One region of the Labrys sedimenti genome, then DNA from elsewhere that is predicted to be linked to it. Evidence: predicted binding sites of a transcription regulator. Region 1 holds the regulator's gene; the other holds the start of a gene.
The links. The regulator LexA, encoded in region 1, represses DNA repair genes until DNA is damaged. The targets are predictions, from matches to a motif close to TGTTCNNNNTGTGTTCNG.
Positions count from the first base shown of each region.

Region 1 (8,566 bases):
ACACACCAATTTCACCAGTATTTGCCGGTGGACATTGCTTCGAGAATGATGATGATCGCGTTTTTCGCGTCGCCAAGGGAAGTTTCATGAAAATCAGCGCCCGCAACCAGATCAAGGGTACGATCAAGAGCGTGACGAAAGGGCAGACCACTTCCCATATCCAACTCGAGGTCAACGGTACCATCATTACCGCGTCGATCACCAACGAGGCCGTCGACGACCTCAATCTCAAGCCCGGCCAGAACGCCTATGCCGTCATCAAGGCCTCAGATGTCATGATTGCAGTCGACTGACCTGCCTTCCCGTTTCATGCCGACTTTCGGCAGTGCTCGGGCGGATAGTGGTTCGAGCACCCCTGGTTGTCTGATGTCGAGCCGATGAGCCTGTAAATTCCGGACGTTTTGTCAGGCAATCCGCAAGCCCAGTTCGGCCAGCAACTGGCCGGCCTGGCCTTTCGAGATCGTAGCGCCCTTGAAATAGAGGGCATCTCCCAGCCTCAGTCCACCGAGATCGGCGCCGCGCAGGTCGGCCCCCTCGAAGCGGGTGTCGGCCAGATTCGCATCGCGCAGGCTGCATTCCTCGAAGGTCGCCTCGCGAAAGTCGCATTGGCGTAAATCGGCCTGGGTGAAGTCGAGACGACGCAGCACGGCCTTGCGGAAGGAAAAGGCCGGCAGTTTGGCCGACATCAGCAGAACCTCCTCGAAAACCAGCCCCAGCGCCGAGATCTCCGAGAGGTCTGCGCCCGTCAGCTTGCAACCGATGAATGTCGCCGAAGCCGCCTTGGCACGCCGGAAGCTGGTATTGCTGTAATCACCGGTGCGGAAGTTCGCTTCCTCCAGATCCGTGCCACGGAAATCGGCGCCGCTCGCCTTGCAGTTGCGCCAGAGCGTATTGGCAAGCTTGGCGCCGACCAGCTTGGCGTTTCTAAGGATGCAACGCTCGAATACCCAATGAGAGAGATCGAGACGCGAAAGATCGCACTCCTCCATCTCGCAATCGACGACGGAATGGGGAAGCTTCGTCGCGACTAGGTCTTCGACATCGCGGCGCTGCAGGCTGCGGTTCGCGATTGCGCGAAGCGCACTCATGACCGGCAGGCCTTGGCGTCGGCCACACTCAGTAGCGACGGAACAAACCGACCAGCTTGCCCTGGATCTGCACCCGGTCGGGCCCGAAGATACGAGTTTCATAGGCCGGGTTGGCAGCCTCCAGTGCGATGGAGGCTCCGCGCTTGCGCAGGCGCTTGAGCGTGGCTTCCTCGTCATCGATCAGAGCCACGACGATGTCGCCGGTATCGGCATGGTCCTGGCGGCGGATGAGTACGGTGTCATTGTCGAAGATACCGGCCTCGATCATGGAATCGCCACGGACCTCCAGAGCGAAATGATCGCCGGAGGACAGCATTTCCGGCGTGACGCTGATGGTGTGGCTCTTGGACTGGATGGCGGAGACCGGCGTGCCGGCGGCAATGCGCCCCATCACCGGGACAAGGACCGGCCGGCCGACCTCGTCGTCAATTTCAGGCCTGACGGGGCGCACCTTGCCGAGATTGCCCTCGATCACATTGGGACGGAAACCGCGCTGGGAAGAGGCCAGCGACAGGCCGCCACCGCTCGGTACTGCCGATTCGGGCAGGCGCACCACTTCGAGCGCTCGAGCGCGATTGGGCAGGCGCCGAATGAAGCCACGCTCTTCCAGCGCCATGATCAGGCGGTGAATGCCAGACTTGGACCTGAGGTCCAGCGCTTCCTTCATCTCGTCGAAGGAAGGAGGCACACCCTGTTCTTTCAGGCGCTCATGAATGAACCGAAGCAATTCATGTTGTTTCTTGGTCAGCATGGCTATCCCGTCGTGGCGGCCGCGAATCACGGTGAAGGTGTAAACAAAACAAGAACAGTGCTACATGTTCCTACTGTGTTCTGCAACAATGAAGTTCAGGTTAAAGACGTGGTCAATAGCCTGCCGTGCGGAGATCGATGATCTCGCAGGTCTCACCCGCCTTTGCTTCGGGTGCGAAGGGCGGCCGGATCACCAGGCAATCGGCATGCTGCATCACGCTGACGAGCGACGAATCCTGCAATGTTAATGGCTCCACCTTGAGGATGTCTGACGTATCGTCAAGCAGGAAGCGGGCGCGAATATAGTCCTCGCGAATATCGTTGGCCGGCCAGGAACGGGCAAAGACGGCCTTGCGGCGTGGCGGGCCTGCGTCGGAACGGCCAAGCAACGTGCGCAGCAGCGGCACAAGAAAGAGGACGCCGCAAACCACGGAGGAGACCGGATTGCCCGGCAGTCCGAGAATGTGCATGGCACCGAGCCGCCCATGCAGCAGCGGCTTGCCTGGCCGCATCGCGATTTTCCAGAAGCCGAGCCGCATGCCTTCGCGGGTCAGTGCGGTCTGGATCAGATCGTGATCGCCGACGGATGCGCCGCCGATGGTGACGAGCACATCGGCCTTTTCGGCGCGAGCTCGCTTGATGGCGGCTTCCAGGGCCGGAAAGTCGTCGCTGGCGATGCCGAGGTCGAGCACTTCGCCGCCTTCGGCTTCGACGAGGGCGCGGATGGCGAAGTTGTTGGAGGCGACGATCTGGTTCTCGCCGATGGCTTGGCCGGGGAGCACCAGTTCATCGCCGGTGGCGAGGATGGCGACCTTGGGGCGGCGATGGACGGGCAGGCGAGGGTGGTTCATCGCCGCTGCAAGGGCAATGTCGCGGGGGCCGATGACGGTACCTGGTGCCAGCGCTTCCTTGCCTTCGGCAAAGTCCAGGCCGCGGGCTCGGATATGCTGGCCGGGCTTGGCCGTGGCTTCGACGAGGACCTGGTTGCCCTCCCGGCGGGTCTGCTCCTGGATCACCACCGTGTCGGCGCCATCCGGCACGGGGGCACCCGTGAAGATGCGTACCGCCTGGTTCTCGCCGACACGACCGGCATAGCCATGCCCCGCCGCCGATTCGCCGATCAATTCGAGGACAGCACCCTCCTGGGCATCCTGCCCCCGCACGGCATAGCCGTCCATGGCGGAGGCGTTGAAGCCCGGCTGGGTTCTGAGGGCCGTGATGCCCGAGGCCAGGACACGGGTCCGCGCTGCGTGCAGCGGTACGGTTTCGACCGGGAGCGGGCTCACGCCGGCAACCACCTTGGCCAGCGCGTCCGCGACGGGAAGCAGGCTCATGGATTTTCCTCCGCATGCCAATCGCCGGATTTGCCGCCGGACTTCTCTATGAGCCTGATCGCCTCGATGCGCATGCCCCGGTCGGCAGCCTTGACCATGTCATAGATGGTCAGGCAGGCGACGGAAACTGCGGTCAGCGCTTCCATCTCCACGCCGGTCTGTCCGGCGACCTTGGCTGTCGCCCGCACCGTCAGGCCGGGCAGAGCGGTATCGGGCTCGATCTCGACGGCGACCTTGCTCAGCAACAAGGGGTGGCAGAGTGGGATGAGCTCATGCGTCTTCTTGGCGGCCATGATACCGGCGATGCGAGCGGTCGCGCGGACGTCACCCTTCTTGGCATCGCCCGACAAGACGAGATCGAGCGTCGCGCGCTGCATCACCACGCGCCCTTCGGCGATCGCGGTGCGGCTGGTCACCGCCTTTTGCGAGACATCGACCATGTTCGCCTCGCCGGAGGCGTCGAGATGGGTAAGGACGGGCTTTGCATTTTGCTGGCTCATGCCGCCTGGTCCACAGACAGCAGGGCGCGCGTGGCGGCGGTGACGTCGCCCTGACGCATCAGGCTCTCGCCGACCAGGAAGGTGTTGACGCCCACCGTCTGCAGGCGCTGGACGTCGCCGGGCGTGAAGATACCGCTTTCGCCGACCAGGAGGCGATCGCCGGGCACCAGCGGCGCCAGTGTCTCGGTCGTCTCCAGGCGAGTGACGAAGTCGTTGAGATCGCGATTGTTGATACCGATCATGCCGACATCGAGCGTGAGAGAGCGCTCGAGCTCGTCGTGATTGTGGATCTCGCACAGGACGTCAAGGGACCAGTCCTTCGCGGCCGCAATCAGGGCACGGGCTTCGGCATCGGTGACGCTGGCCATGATCACCAGGATGCAGTCGGCACCCCAGGCCCTTGCTTCCACCACCTGGTAGGGGTCGTAGAGGAAGTCCTTGCGCAAGGCGGGCAGCGATACCGCCGCACGCGCCGCGGTGAGGAACTCCGGCCGTCCCTGGAAGGAGGGCTCGTCGGTCAGCACGGAAAGACAGGCCGCCCCGCCGGCTTCATAGGCGCGGGCAAGCGCCGGAGGGTCGAAATCGGCGCGGATCAGGCCCTTGGACGGGCTGGCCTTCTTGATCTCGGCAATCAAGGCAGTATTGCCGGCGTCGAGCTTGGCCCGGAGGGCCCTCTGGAAGCCGCGTACGGGACTGGCCCGGTCCGCCAGCTTGATCAGCTCCGGCAGCGGGCTTGCGGCCTTCGCTGCCTCGATCTCGCGGCGCTTATAGGCTTCGATCTTCTGGAGAATGGTGGCCATGGCACTCACGCGTTGGAAACTTCAACCAAACGGTCGAGCGTTGCCAGGGCCTTGCCCTGGTCGACGGATTCGCGAGCGAGGGCCACCCCGTCATCCAGGGTCCGCACCCGCCCTGCCACCAGCAAGGCGGCACCGGCATTGAGGAGGGCGATGTCGCGATAGGGCGTCTTCTCGCCTTCGAGCACGGCCCGCAGCGCCACTGCGTTGTGGGCGGCGTCGCCCCCCTTCAGATCGTCGGGGGTGGCTACCCGCAGGCCGACTTCCTCAGGCGTGATGACACCGTGGCTGATCTCGCCATTCTCCAGCGAGACGATCTCGGTGGGCCCGGTGGTGGTGATCTCGTCGAGCCCGTCGCTGCCATGCACGGCGATGATGCGCGTCGAGCCCAGAGTCTTGAGCACCTCCACCATCGGCTGAAGCCATTGGCGGGCATAGACGCCGAGCAGTTGCCGCTTGACGCCGGCAGGGTTGGAGAGCGGTCCCAGCAGGTTGAAGATCGTGCGTGTGCCGAGTTCGACGCGGGTGGGGCCGACATGTCTCATCGCGCCGTGATGAGCGGGTGCGAACATGAACCCGACGCCAGCCAAGGCGATACAGCGTGCGATGTCTTCCGGTCTGAGTTCGATGTTGACCCCGAGCGCTGTCAGAACATCGGCGGCGCCGGATTTGGAGGAGAGGGCGCGATTGCCATGTTTGGCAACCTTTACGCCCGCGCCGGCCACGATCAGGGAGGCGGCGGTCGAGACATTGTAGGAGCCGGAGGCATCGCCACCAGTGCCGACGATGTCGACGGCATCCTCGGGGGCTTCCACCGTCAGCATCTTGGCGCGCATGGCGCTCACGGCGCCGGCCATCTCGTCCGGTGTTTCCCCGCGGACCCTGAGCGCCATCAGGAAGCCACCGATCTGCGAGGGCGTCGCTTGCCCGGAGAGCAGGAGGTCGAAGGCTTCAGCCGCTTCGTCGCGCGTGAGCGAACCAGCGGCGGCCTTGCCGATATAGGGCTTGAAACCGTCCATCACACATGCTCGCTTTCGAGGGGCCGATGCTTGGCATTCCATTCCGCCGCCAGCTCCAGGAAGTTCTGGAGGATGCGGTGGCCATGGTCGGACATGATCGACTCCGGATGGAACTGGACGCCATGCAGTGGCGCACTTTTGTGCTGCAGGCCCATGATGACACCGTCATCCGTCTCGGCGGTAACCTCGAGATCGGTCGGCAAGCTGTCGCGCTTGACCACGAGCGAGTGATAGCGCGTGCCCATGAACGGGCCGTTCAGACCCCTGAAGACGCCGCGGCCACGATGGTCGATCGAGGAGATCTTGCCATGCATGGGAATGGCGAGGCGCACGATGTCGCCGCCGAAGACCTGGCCGATGGCCTGGTGCCCGAGGCAGACGCCGAAGAGAGGGATCCGGTCCTTGGCCTTCTCGATCAATTCGCAGCAGATACCGGCCTCGGTGGGCGTGCAGGGGCCGGGGGAGAGCACGATCGCATCGGGCGCGGCGGCAATCACGTCGTCGGCGCTGACCTTGTCGTTGCGATGGACCGTGACGGTGCAACCCAGCTGGCCGAGATAATGCCAGAGGTTCCAGGTGAAGCTGTCATAATTGTCGATCAGCGTCACGGTCATGGAACGGTCTGTCGTCACGGCTCTAGCCTCCTTTGAAGCCATCACGACTAGGCGTCAGGAGGCAGCGGGTCAAGCGGTTCCGGGATAGCGATCTTTCCAGAGCTAGCAGGTTCGGAGATGCGCGCAGCGAGCTCTCGCCCGCTCAAGGTCAAGCATCTCGGCGATGCCGCTTTCGTCGCATGGGCGCCAACCCTCGATGGAACTGGCGCTTCGTCGAAAGCTTCTGGACGAGCGCTTATCTACCGAAATCGTTTCGATGATGTGATATGTGATTATGGTTGCCTTTTTGCAAAGTACAACTTCGGTGCCCCTCGTGCTTGATACATTCCTACGCCGAGCAACTTCATGGACATGGGTCCTGCCTGTCGTCTGTTTTATGGTCGCACTGATCTTTCAGTCCAATGTGCTTGCAGTGGGACAAGGCGAATTTGCAATTGTCATTGTTTTGAATTCTATTTCGATCGGTCTTGTCCTGGTGACCGTATTTGCGGCCTTGCATCATGCCGAAGCGATAGCTCACCGTGTCGGACAACCTTACGGTACATTGGTTCTTACCTTCGCGGTAACGACCATTGAAGTATCGATCATCGTTTCAATGATGCTTCACGGCAGCAATAATCCAACATTGGCACGTGAGTCGGTCTTTTCCACCGTGATGATCGTTTGTTGCGGCATCGTCGGGATAGCGCTGACGGTGGGGGGATGGCGCCATAACCGACAGGATATCAGGAGACAGGGAACGAGTGCTTTTCTCTCCGTCCTTGTCGCGCTCACCGTCTTGACTATGGTTCTGCCCAATTACACCCTGTCTGCGGCACCCGGGACTTTTTCATCCATACAGCTTGTTTTCGTCGGTGTGCTTTCGATTCTGCTATATGGCAGTTTCATTTTCGCGCAAAGCTACGGCCAGAAGGAGGATTTTTCGGAGGTTCGTGCATTGGAGAAAGTGCAGGGCGAACATCTTGCCATCGCCTACTCCCTGCCGACGCATCTTGTCCTGCTGCTCTTGGGACTGGGGGGCATCGTCCTACTGACGGAACGGGTGGCAGCTGGTGTGGAGGACGGACTTAGCTATCTCGAGATCACGCAGTCCGACGCGATTGTCGGCGCGGGGATTGCGCTTGTCACCCTGATGCCGGAAGCAATATCCGCCATAAAAGCATCGTTCAAGAACGAGCTTCAACGGGGGCTCAACGTCGCCCTGGGCTCGGCTTGTGCAACCATAGGTTTGACTATTCCAGCAGTCGTGGCGGCGAGCCTCATCACGGGACGTCCACTGACCCTCGGCCTCAATGCAGGCGATACGATCTTGCTCCTTCTTGCCCTCGCCATGGGGGTCGTCAGTTTCGGCACGGGACGTACGACGCTTCTGACAGGCCTTGCGCATCTGGTGATTTTCGTCGCCTATGTCCTCCTGATCGTCGCACCTTGAGGCAGGTTTTGGATCAGGGGTCGAACCGCTCCGGACCTGCGTTCCGATGGGATGCGCGAACCCGCATGCCTTCCTTCTTGCCGTAGGCGCAGGCAAAAACCTCCAGCAGCACGAAGAACGCGAGATTGCGGCCCACGACGGGTTCGAAATAGTCCGAGGCCAGGGTCATGCGCGAGGCGATCATCTGCACGGTGTTCCCGAACAGTTCGAGCCTCTCCAGGCCATAGGGCAGGAGCGCTCCAAGGCCGGCGAAGACGGCCATGTAGATCAGCGAGGCGAGCGAGGAGACCAGCCAGATGCCGAAACCGTAGTCGGCATAGGGGGCAGAGCGCTCGCTCTCGAAGAGCCAATGGAAGAAGAAAATGCCATAGGCCGCGCCCAGGGCCGGCAGCGCAATAGCCAGCATCAAGGCGATGGCCTGCAAGCCGCCTGGATAGTGGTATAGATAGAAGTCTGCGAACAGCACGACATAAGCGGCTGCAAAGGTCAGCAGGGCCGATCGTCGGGCACCGGGCCATCTAGAGCAAAGTGCGTTCAAGTGTGAACGCCCATTTGCTCTAGTTCCTTGTTCCGACGAGTCTTTGCGATTCGAGATGATTCCGTCAAATCGCAAAACGCTAAAGCCATGGATGCGATCCGCCTGCCTTACTGTCCCCGGCCGGGCTGGCCGGCGAAGCGGACGGCTTCCTCGGCAGCACGGAACAGGGCCTTGGCCTTGTTGACGCACTCGGCATGTTCGCTGCTGGGCACGCTGTCATAGACAATGCCGGCACCGGACTGGACATGCATGGTGCCGTCCTTGACCAGGGCCGTGCGCAGCACGATGCAGGTATCCATCTGGCCGTCTGCGCCGAAATAGCCGATGGCGCCGGCGTAGAGGCCGCGTTTGTCCTTTTCGAGCTCGTCGATGATCTGCATGGCGCGGACCTTGGGCGCACCCGAGACGGTACCGGCCGGAAAGCCCGCCGCCAGCGCATCGAGTGCGTCGTGGCCTGGGCCGATGCTGCCCTCGACATTCGAGACGATGTGCAT
Region 1 covers NZ_JAXOUF010000001.1:1,116,782-1,125,347, reverse strand. Annotated here, with positions in the region: gene U1R88_RS05475 (TOBE domain-containing protein) at 87-293, shown strand; gene U1R88_RS05470 (pentapeptide repeat-containing protein) at 405-1,088, opposite strand; gene lexA (transcriptional repressor LexA) at 1,117-1,839, opposite strand; gene U1R88_RS05460 (molybdopterin molybdotransferase MoeA) at 1,952-3,172, opposite strand; gene moaC (cyclic pyranopterin monophosphate synthase MoaC) at 3,169-3,672, opposite strand; gene trpC (indole-3-glycerol phosphate synthase TrpC) at 3,669-4,472, opposite strand; gene trpD (anthranilate phosphoribosyltransferase) at 4,478-5,488, opposite strand; gene U1R88_RS05440 (anthranilate synthase component II) at 5,488-6,102, opposite strand; gene U1R88_RS05435 (calcium:cation antiporter) at 6,377-7,534, shown strand; gene U1R88_RS05430 (hypothetical protein) at 7,548-8,072, opposite strand; gene trpE (anthranilate synthase component I) at 8,180-8,566, opposite strand, start outside.

Region 2 (7,315 bases), 640 kb from region 1:
CGCTGGCCGAAGCCGCCGGGCACCAGGATGCCGTGGACATGCTCCAGATGAGGGGCCGGATCGTCCTGCTCGAAGATCTCGCTTTCGATCCAGTCCAGCTTGACCTTGACGCCATTGGCGATGCCGCCGTGCGTCAGTGCCTCGGTGAGCGACTTATAGGCATCCTTGAGGCCGGTATATTTGCCGACGATGGCAATGGTCACCTCGCCCTCGGGATTGTGGATGGTCTGGGAGATCTTGCGCCAGCGCGACAAATCGGGCTTGGGCGCATCCTCGATGCCGAAGGCTGCCAGCACTTCCGTATCGAGGCCCTGCTCGTGATAGGCGATGGGCACGTCATAGATCGAAGCGACGTCGCGCGCCTCGATCACCGCGGTCTCGCGCACATTGCAGAACAGAGCGAGCTTGCGCCGTTCTTCCTTCGGGATCTCGCGATCGGAACGGCAGAGTAGGATGTCGGGCTGGATGCCGATCGAACGCAGTTCGGCCACCGAATGCTGCGTCGGCTTCGTCTTGAGCTCGCCGGCCGAGGGAATGAAGGGCAGCAGCGTCAGATGGGTGTAGATGCAGGCGCCGCGCGGCAAATCGGACTTGATCTGGCGGATCGCCTCGAAGAAAGGCAGGCCCTCGATGTCGCCGACGGTGCCACCGATCTCGACCAGCACGAAATCCACGCCGTCATTGCCCTTGAGGACGAAGTCCTTGATGGCATTGGTGACATGGGGAATGACCTGGATGGTGGCGCCGAGATAGTCGCCGCGCCGTTCCTTGGTGATGATGTCAAGATAGATCCGGCCCGTGGTGATGTTGTCGTCCTTGGAGGCCGGACGTCCGGTGAAGCGCTCGTAATGGCCGAGGTCGAGGTCGGTTTCGGCCCCGTCATCGGTGACGAAGACCTCGCCATGCTCGTACGGGCTCATCGTGCCCGGATCGACATTGAGATAGGGATCGAGTTTGCGAAGGCGGACTTTGTAGCCGCGCGCCTGCAAAAGGGCGCCGAGGGCGGCTGAAGCCAACCCTTTTCCAAGCGAGGAGACCACGCCGCCGGTGATGAAAATGTACCGCGTCATGGACCCCCACTTAGACAAAAACACAATGATTCGACGAGCGGGCAATCGCTGCCCGCAGGATTATTTTCAAGTGACGCAAAGCGTTTTGCGATTTGGTGGAATCACCAAGAATCGCAAAGACGCGTCGGAACAATGAGTTAGAGCAAATAAGCGTTCGAGCTTGAACGCGCTTTGCTCTAGGACGCTACAGTCCCGAGCCCGACAATCACGCTGCCGGGCTGTTCATTACGGCTTGGCCGGTGCCGCCGGTTCGCCACCGCCCTGCAGCTGATCGAACACCGACCCGCCATTGGACGGGGCCGGAGCTGCCGGTGCGGGCTGGGCCGGCGTCGCAGGCTGATTGGCCGGCTGGCTCGTCGGCGCGGCCGGACGATACTGGTCGAGCAGCGAACCACCCGGGCGGCTCTGTTGATTGGCAAGAATCGTCAAGAGCAGGCTGGTGATGAAGAAGGCGGCCGCGAGGCCCGCCGTCGTCCGCGTCAGCAGATTCGCCTGGCCGCGTCCGGTCATGAAACCGCCCGAGCCGCCGCCGATGCCGAGCCCCCCACCTTCGGAGCGCTGCAGCAGCACCACAACAACAAGGGCCAGGACCACCATCAGGTGGATCGAGATGAGAACGGTTTGCATGGACTGATCCGGAAAGAATTCGGGCGCGTTCCTACACGAAGCGAGGCCCGCTGACTACCCCTGTCATATGGGAAGCTGGCATGAGCTGCGCCAGCCCCCCGTTCTTGAAGCTCAGGCGGGCTGCTTTGCGGCGACAAACGCCTCGTGCTCGCTCACAAGTTCACCCGACAGCGCCTTGGCAATCAGGGTCCGCGTCTCCGGGATACCGTAGATCGCCGCGAAGGAGCCGAAGCGCGGGCCCCTCTGCTCGCCCAGGAGAATGCGATAGAGCGTGTTGAACCACTCCAGCGATACACCAGGACGCTCTGATGTGGCGCCCTTGGCCTTGAAGTCCTGATAGGGCGGCAGGCTGCGACCGACATCATAGACCTTGTCCTGTATCATCGCCGCATCGGCATCGGCCGGCAACTCGCCGAGGGCGTCCGACAGCGCCTCAAGGGCGGCGCGCTCGGCGTCGGTGGGCACCGAATACTGTTTGGCCGGCTTCACGAAGTCCCGGAAATAACGGATCGCATATTCGACCAGCCTGTCGAGTTGCGGATGGGTCTGCGGCGATGCGTCCGGCGCATGGCGACGCAGGAAGCCCCACAGCACGTCCTTGTTCTCCGCGTTGGCGACGGCAACCAGATTGAGCAGCAGCGCAAAATTGATCGTAGTGCGCGCACCTTCCTGGCCGATCGTCTCCGGGGCCGGCGGATTGCCGCCATGAATGTGCCACACCGGGTTGCCGAGCTGGTTCTTGGCATCCTGCCGCCCGAACCCGCCCAGAAACTGCAGATACTCATCGACGGCGCGCGGAATGACGTCGAAATGCAGTTTCTTGGCCGAGCGTGGCGACTGGTACATGTACAACGCCAGGCTCTCCGGCGTGGCATAGGTCAGCCATTCGTCGATGGTCAGACCATTGCCCTTCGACTTCGAGATCTTCTGGCCGTGCTGGTCGAGGAAGAGCTCGTAGACATAGTGCTCCGGGGCCGTGCCACCGAGGATCTCGCAAATGGCGTCATAGACCGGCGCGTTGGTCTGGTGGTCCTTGCCGAACATCTCGAAGTCGACATCGAGCGCCGCCCAGCGCGCGCCGAAATCCGGCTTCCATTGCAACTTCACCTTGCCGCCGGTGACCGGCAGAGTCTTGTCGACGCCGTCCTCGTCGGTGAAGGTGATGGTCCCCGCCTTGGCATTCACATCCTTGAGTGGCACATAGAGCACTCGCCCGCTGCTCGGAGAGATCGGCAGGAACGGCGAATAGGTCGCCTGCCGCTCCTCGCCGAGGGTCGGCAGCATGACGGCCATGATCTCGTCGTACTTTTCGGCGGCCTTCAGCAGCACGGCATCGAGCTTACCGGATGCATAGTATTCCGTCGCGCTGGCGAATTCGTAATCGAACCCGAACGTATCGAGGAAGCGACGCAGCATGGCGTTGTTGTGATCGCCGAAGCTCTTGTAGTCGCCGCCAAACGGGTTGGGAACACGGGTCAGCGGCATCTGCAGATAAGGCTTGAGCGCTTCGGGATCCGGCACATTCTCCGGGATCTTGCGCATGCCATCCATATCGTCGGAGAAGCAGAGCAACCGGGTCGGAATACGATCTTCCGTCAGCAGGCGAAAGGCATTGCGCACCATGGTGGTACGCGCGACCTCGCCGAAGGTGCCGATATGCGGCAGGCCCGAGGGACCATAGCCTGTCTCGAACAAGACCTCTTTCTTGTCGCCGGACCGCTTCTGCAAACGGGCGACGAGCTTCCTCGCCTCCTCGAATGGCCAGGCGGCGGAGACATTGGCGGCCGCGACGAGCTCGGCCGGATAGAGATTTGACATGTTCGATCCGATTTTTTCTGCTGCTTGTGGACGGGAAGCCAGACGGCGCACGAGGTCGTTTGATTTCCCTCGACCGCAAGCGGAAGGCACAGCCATATTCAGGCCGGGCCGCAGCGTCAATCTTGGCGCGAGAATCTTTGGCGCGGGCAAATGATCGATCGAGGGGCTTGATGACGCCGCTTCTGGACTATCTGACCGCCGCTCTCGTCACCTTGCTGGTGGTGGTCGATCCACCCGGCCTCGGCCCGATCTTCCTGGGCGTCACGCGCGGCATGAACAAGGAGCAGCAGCATTCGGTCGGCTGGCGCGCCAGCGTGATCGGCTTCGGCGTGCTCGCCTTCTTCGCCATTGCCGGCGAACCCTTCCTCAGGCTGCTCGGCATCACCACACCGGCCTTCCGCATCGCCGGCGGCCTGCTGCTGTTCGCCATCGCCTATGAAATGGTGTTCGACCGCTCCAACGTGCGCAAGAACGAGACCGCGGAGACCGCCATCACCAAGGACTTCATCTCCAACGTTGCGGCCTTTCCGCTGGCGATCCCCTTGATCGCCGGCCCAGGCGCCATCACCGCGGTGATGCTGCTCTCGGCCCAGGCCCATGGCGAGCCCGCCAAATTCGCCTCCCTGTTTCTCGTCATCGCCTTCGTCACGGCCTGCTGCTACGTCTCGTTCCGCCTCGCCGGGGTGATCAACAAGCTCCTGGGCATCACCGGCAATGTCGTACTGACACGGCTTCTCGGCATCGTGCTGTCGGCCCTGGCGGTGCAGTTCATCGTCGACGGGGTCAGGGCGATCGTGGCGGGATAGCGGGCCCGCAGCGCGTTCGCCCCCCTGCCCTCCATCCGGGAGGCGATGATCCGGCCTTCGATCGCGCCCAAAGCAAAACGCCGGCCACAGGATGTGACCGGCGCTTCATGCAGCTTATCGACAGACTTCGTCCGATTTCAGAACGGGATGTCATCATCCATGTCGGCCGAGGAAAACTTGCTCGAACCAGCCGGTGCCGGGCGACGTTCCATCGGGCTCGACGAGCCGAAATCATTGCCCTGGTAGTCCCGGCCGCCATCGCCCTGCCCGCCGCCGCGCGAATCCAGGAGGGTCATCTCGCCGCGATAGCGCTGCAGCACGATCTCGGTGGAATATTTCTCGACGCCGGAGGCATCATTGTATTTGCGGGTCTGGAGCTGGCCCTCGAGATAAACCTTGGAGCCTTTCTTCAGATATTGCTCGGCAATGCGCGCCAGCCCTTCATTGAAGATGACCACGCTGTGCCACTCGGTCTTCTCCTTGCGCTCGCCTGTGGCCTTGTCGCGCCAGCTCTCCGTCGTGGCGATACGCAGGTTGACGACCGGCTCGCCCGAGTTGAGCCGCCGCACTTCCGGATCGCGGCCGAGATTACCGACCAGAATGACCTTGTTCACCGAGCCCGACATCGAGGCTTCCTTCCTTCGCTTCACAGCCTGCCTGCCGAACCGGCCCGCACGCCACATGGCGCCCCGAGGGGTGCCTCCATCATTCCTGCTCTAGCATGCTCCCGGCGCCACACCCGCAATGGAATTGGCTTCATGCACAATTAGTTTGTTCCACATTTGTTCACATAATGCAAGCGTCCCGCCTTAACCATCCGCTTACCAAGCCCCATCAAAGACCCCGCCATCTCGAACTCGGCCATTTCGCCTCGAATCATGTGGGAATCTGCGGCATCCGGCCAAGAAAACCTTGCCTTTGCCTGGTAACTTGCCCAACAAGCAGGTCGAAAATCAGAGCCGCGCTTTCCGTCATCGCTCTTTCGCCACATTGGGCGTGCAGGGGAGCCGCACACTTCAATTCTTAGTTCCATACGAGGGCAGCAACATGGCAGGACCAGGACAACAGCGCGAAGCGAACGACGGAGCCAACACGGTAGCGGCTCTGGGTTTGCGGCGCGCCGCTTTGCGCGGCATGCTCGCTTCCCCGATCATCGATGCCGATGACCAGAAGGGCTTGCGCGACGAACTCGTCGCCGAGTTGCGCTCCATCGCCAATTCAATCTCCCGCGCCCCCGCCAAAAACGCCGTCGAGCTCTGCGCCAAGCTTGACGTGCTCGGTGAGGAATATCGTCCCGACGGTGACAGCGGTTCCATTCGCGAGCTAATTGCCTCGATCCGCCGCGACGTCGTCAGCCTGACCGGCCGCCCCGCGGCCCAGGAGCGCGCCTCCTTCCAGACGATCCGCCCGCTGCACAATGCACGCGCCGCCGAACCGACCCAGCAGCCGGCTTCGGCCGAAGCGGCTGGCGAAGCCAAGGCCGACTGAGCCTTTCGTCGACGCCGGAAACATCACCCCCGCGGAACGATCCGCGGGGGTTTTTCTTTGGCCTTCCGCCTTCCTCTGGAATTGCAGAGAGCAAGGCGCGCCCAGGCGATTTCGCCTCATGGCCCAATGCCTCGCCCAAACGAAAGGGGCAGGCTCACGCCTGCCCCTTCATCACATCGGCATCCCGACCGGCAAGCGCTCTTATTGCGCGTTGTCGCCCTCGCCTTCGTCGTCGCTGCTGCCACCTTCGTCGCCACCGGCGGCACCGCCGCCGCTGCCGGCGCTGAGCACCTGGCCATTGACGCTGACGGCTTTGGTCGCCGCGTCGAAATCGACATCCCAGACGGCCTTGCCGTCAGCACCGGTCTTGGCCAGTCCCTTGATCAGGGCGATGCCCATCAGGGCCGATTCCTTGTTGGGAACCTGGGCGGCGTTCACAGCCGCGATGATCTGGTCGAGATTGGTGGCCGAAATCGTCACCTTGCCCTTCTGGCTCGGCATGACGCTCATCTTGCCTTCAGCGCTCACGGCGCCGGCCGGAGCGGTGAAGGTGCTGGGCGCCAGGGCCACATGCGGCTGTCCGGCCATGAAGAGAGCCAGGAATTGCGGCGTCAGCTCGTTGGGGATCGGCGGATCCTTGCTCGCATCGAAATTCTCGATCGCCAGCTTGGTGATGGCCTCGAGGTCGACGCCCTCGAACTTCACATCGATATTGCCCTGGCCGGGGACCAGCGGAGCCACCCAGCCCGGGATGACCGGGGACTGCGGCAACGCCAAGCCGTCATATTTGATGTCGATGCCATAGGAGGCGTCCTTGACCGCACCGGTCATGCCGACGCCGTAGCTGAGGCTGCCGAGCTTGACCGGGCCGATCGGTGTGTCGATGGTGACATCGTTCAGCTTGGACGTTCCCGACAGATTGTTCCAAAGCGGCAGGGCAGCCGTCAGCTTCTGCTTGATCTCGGCCTGCTTGGCGATCAGTTCCTTGGGATCCTTGGAATTGGCCGCCATGCCGACGAATTCCAGCACCGTCGTCAGCTGGAGATTGTCGATCTTGGCATCCGAATTCAGGGACTTGGCCGCGACCTTGATGGTCAGGGGCTTGGTCTTGCCGACGATGTTCTCGACGAAGTCGGTGGCCGAACCAATGGCGGTGATGTCGACACCACCTGCACTACCGGCCGCTCCGGTCATCTTCTGGGTGATCTGACCAATGCTCGCGGTGACATTGCTCTCGGGATCCTCCATCTCCATCGACATCGAGGCACAGGTCGCTTCATAGGTCGAGAAGGTCGCGATCTTGGGATCGAACACGCCCGACGACTTGCAAGGTGCCGCAACCTTCATGGCGAAGGGCTTGTCACCCTGGGTACCGCTGAAATTGTAGTTGATCGGCGAATCGCTGGTCACCGCATAGGTGCCGTCCGAATTGGGCGTGGCCAGATAGGTGATCGGGTCGAAGCTCGCAGTGACGCCGGCTCCCTTGAGCTGGGCCAGGGTGGAGCT
Region 2 covers NZ_JAXOUF010000001.1:482,230-489,544, reverse strand. Annotated here, with positions in the region: gene pyrG (CTP synthase) at 1-1,070, opposite strand, end outside; gene secG (preprotein translocase subunit SecG) at 1,296-1,697, opposite strand; gene U1R88_RS02230 (lysine--tRNA ligase) at 1,809-3,515, opposite strand; gene U1R88_RS02225 (MarC family protein) at 3,686-4,321, shown strand; gene ssb (single-stranded DNA-binding protein) at 4,459-4,947, opposite strand; gene U1R88_RS02215 (hypothetical protein) at 5,369-5,809, shown strand; gene U1R88_RS02210 (hypothetical protein) at 6,011-7,315, opposite strand, start outside.
Region 2: ssb (single-stranded DNA-binding protein) is a predicted target of LexA. The motif match lies at 5,094-5,111, and genes of this name have one in related genera.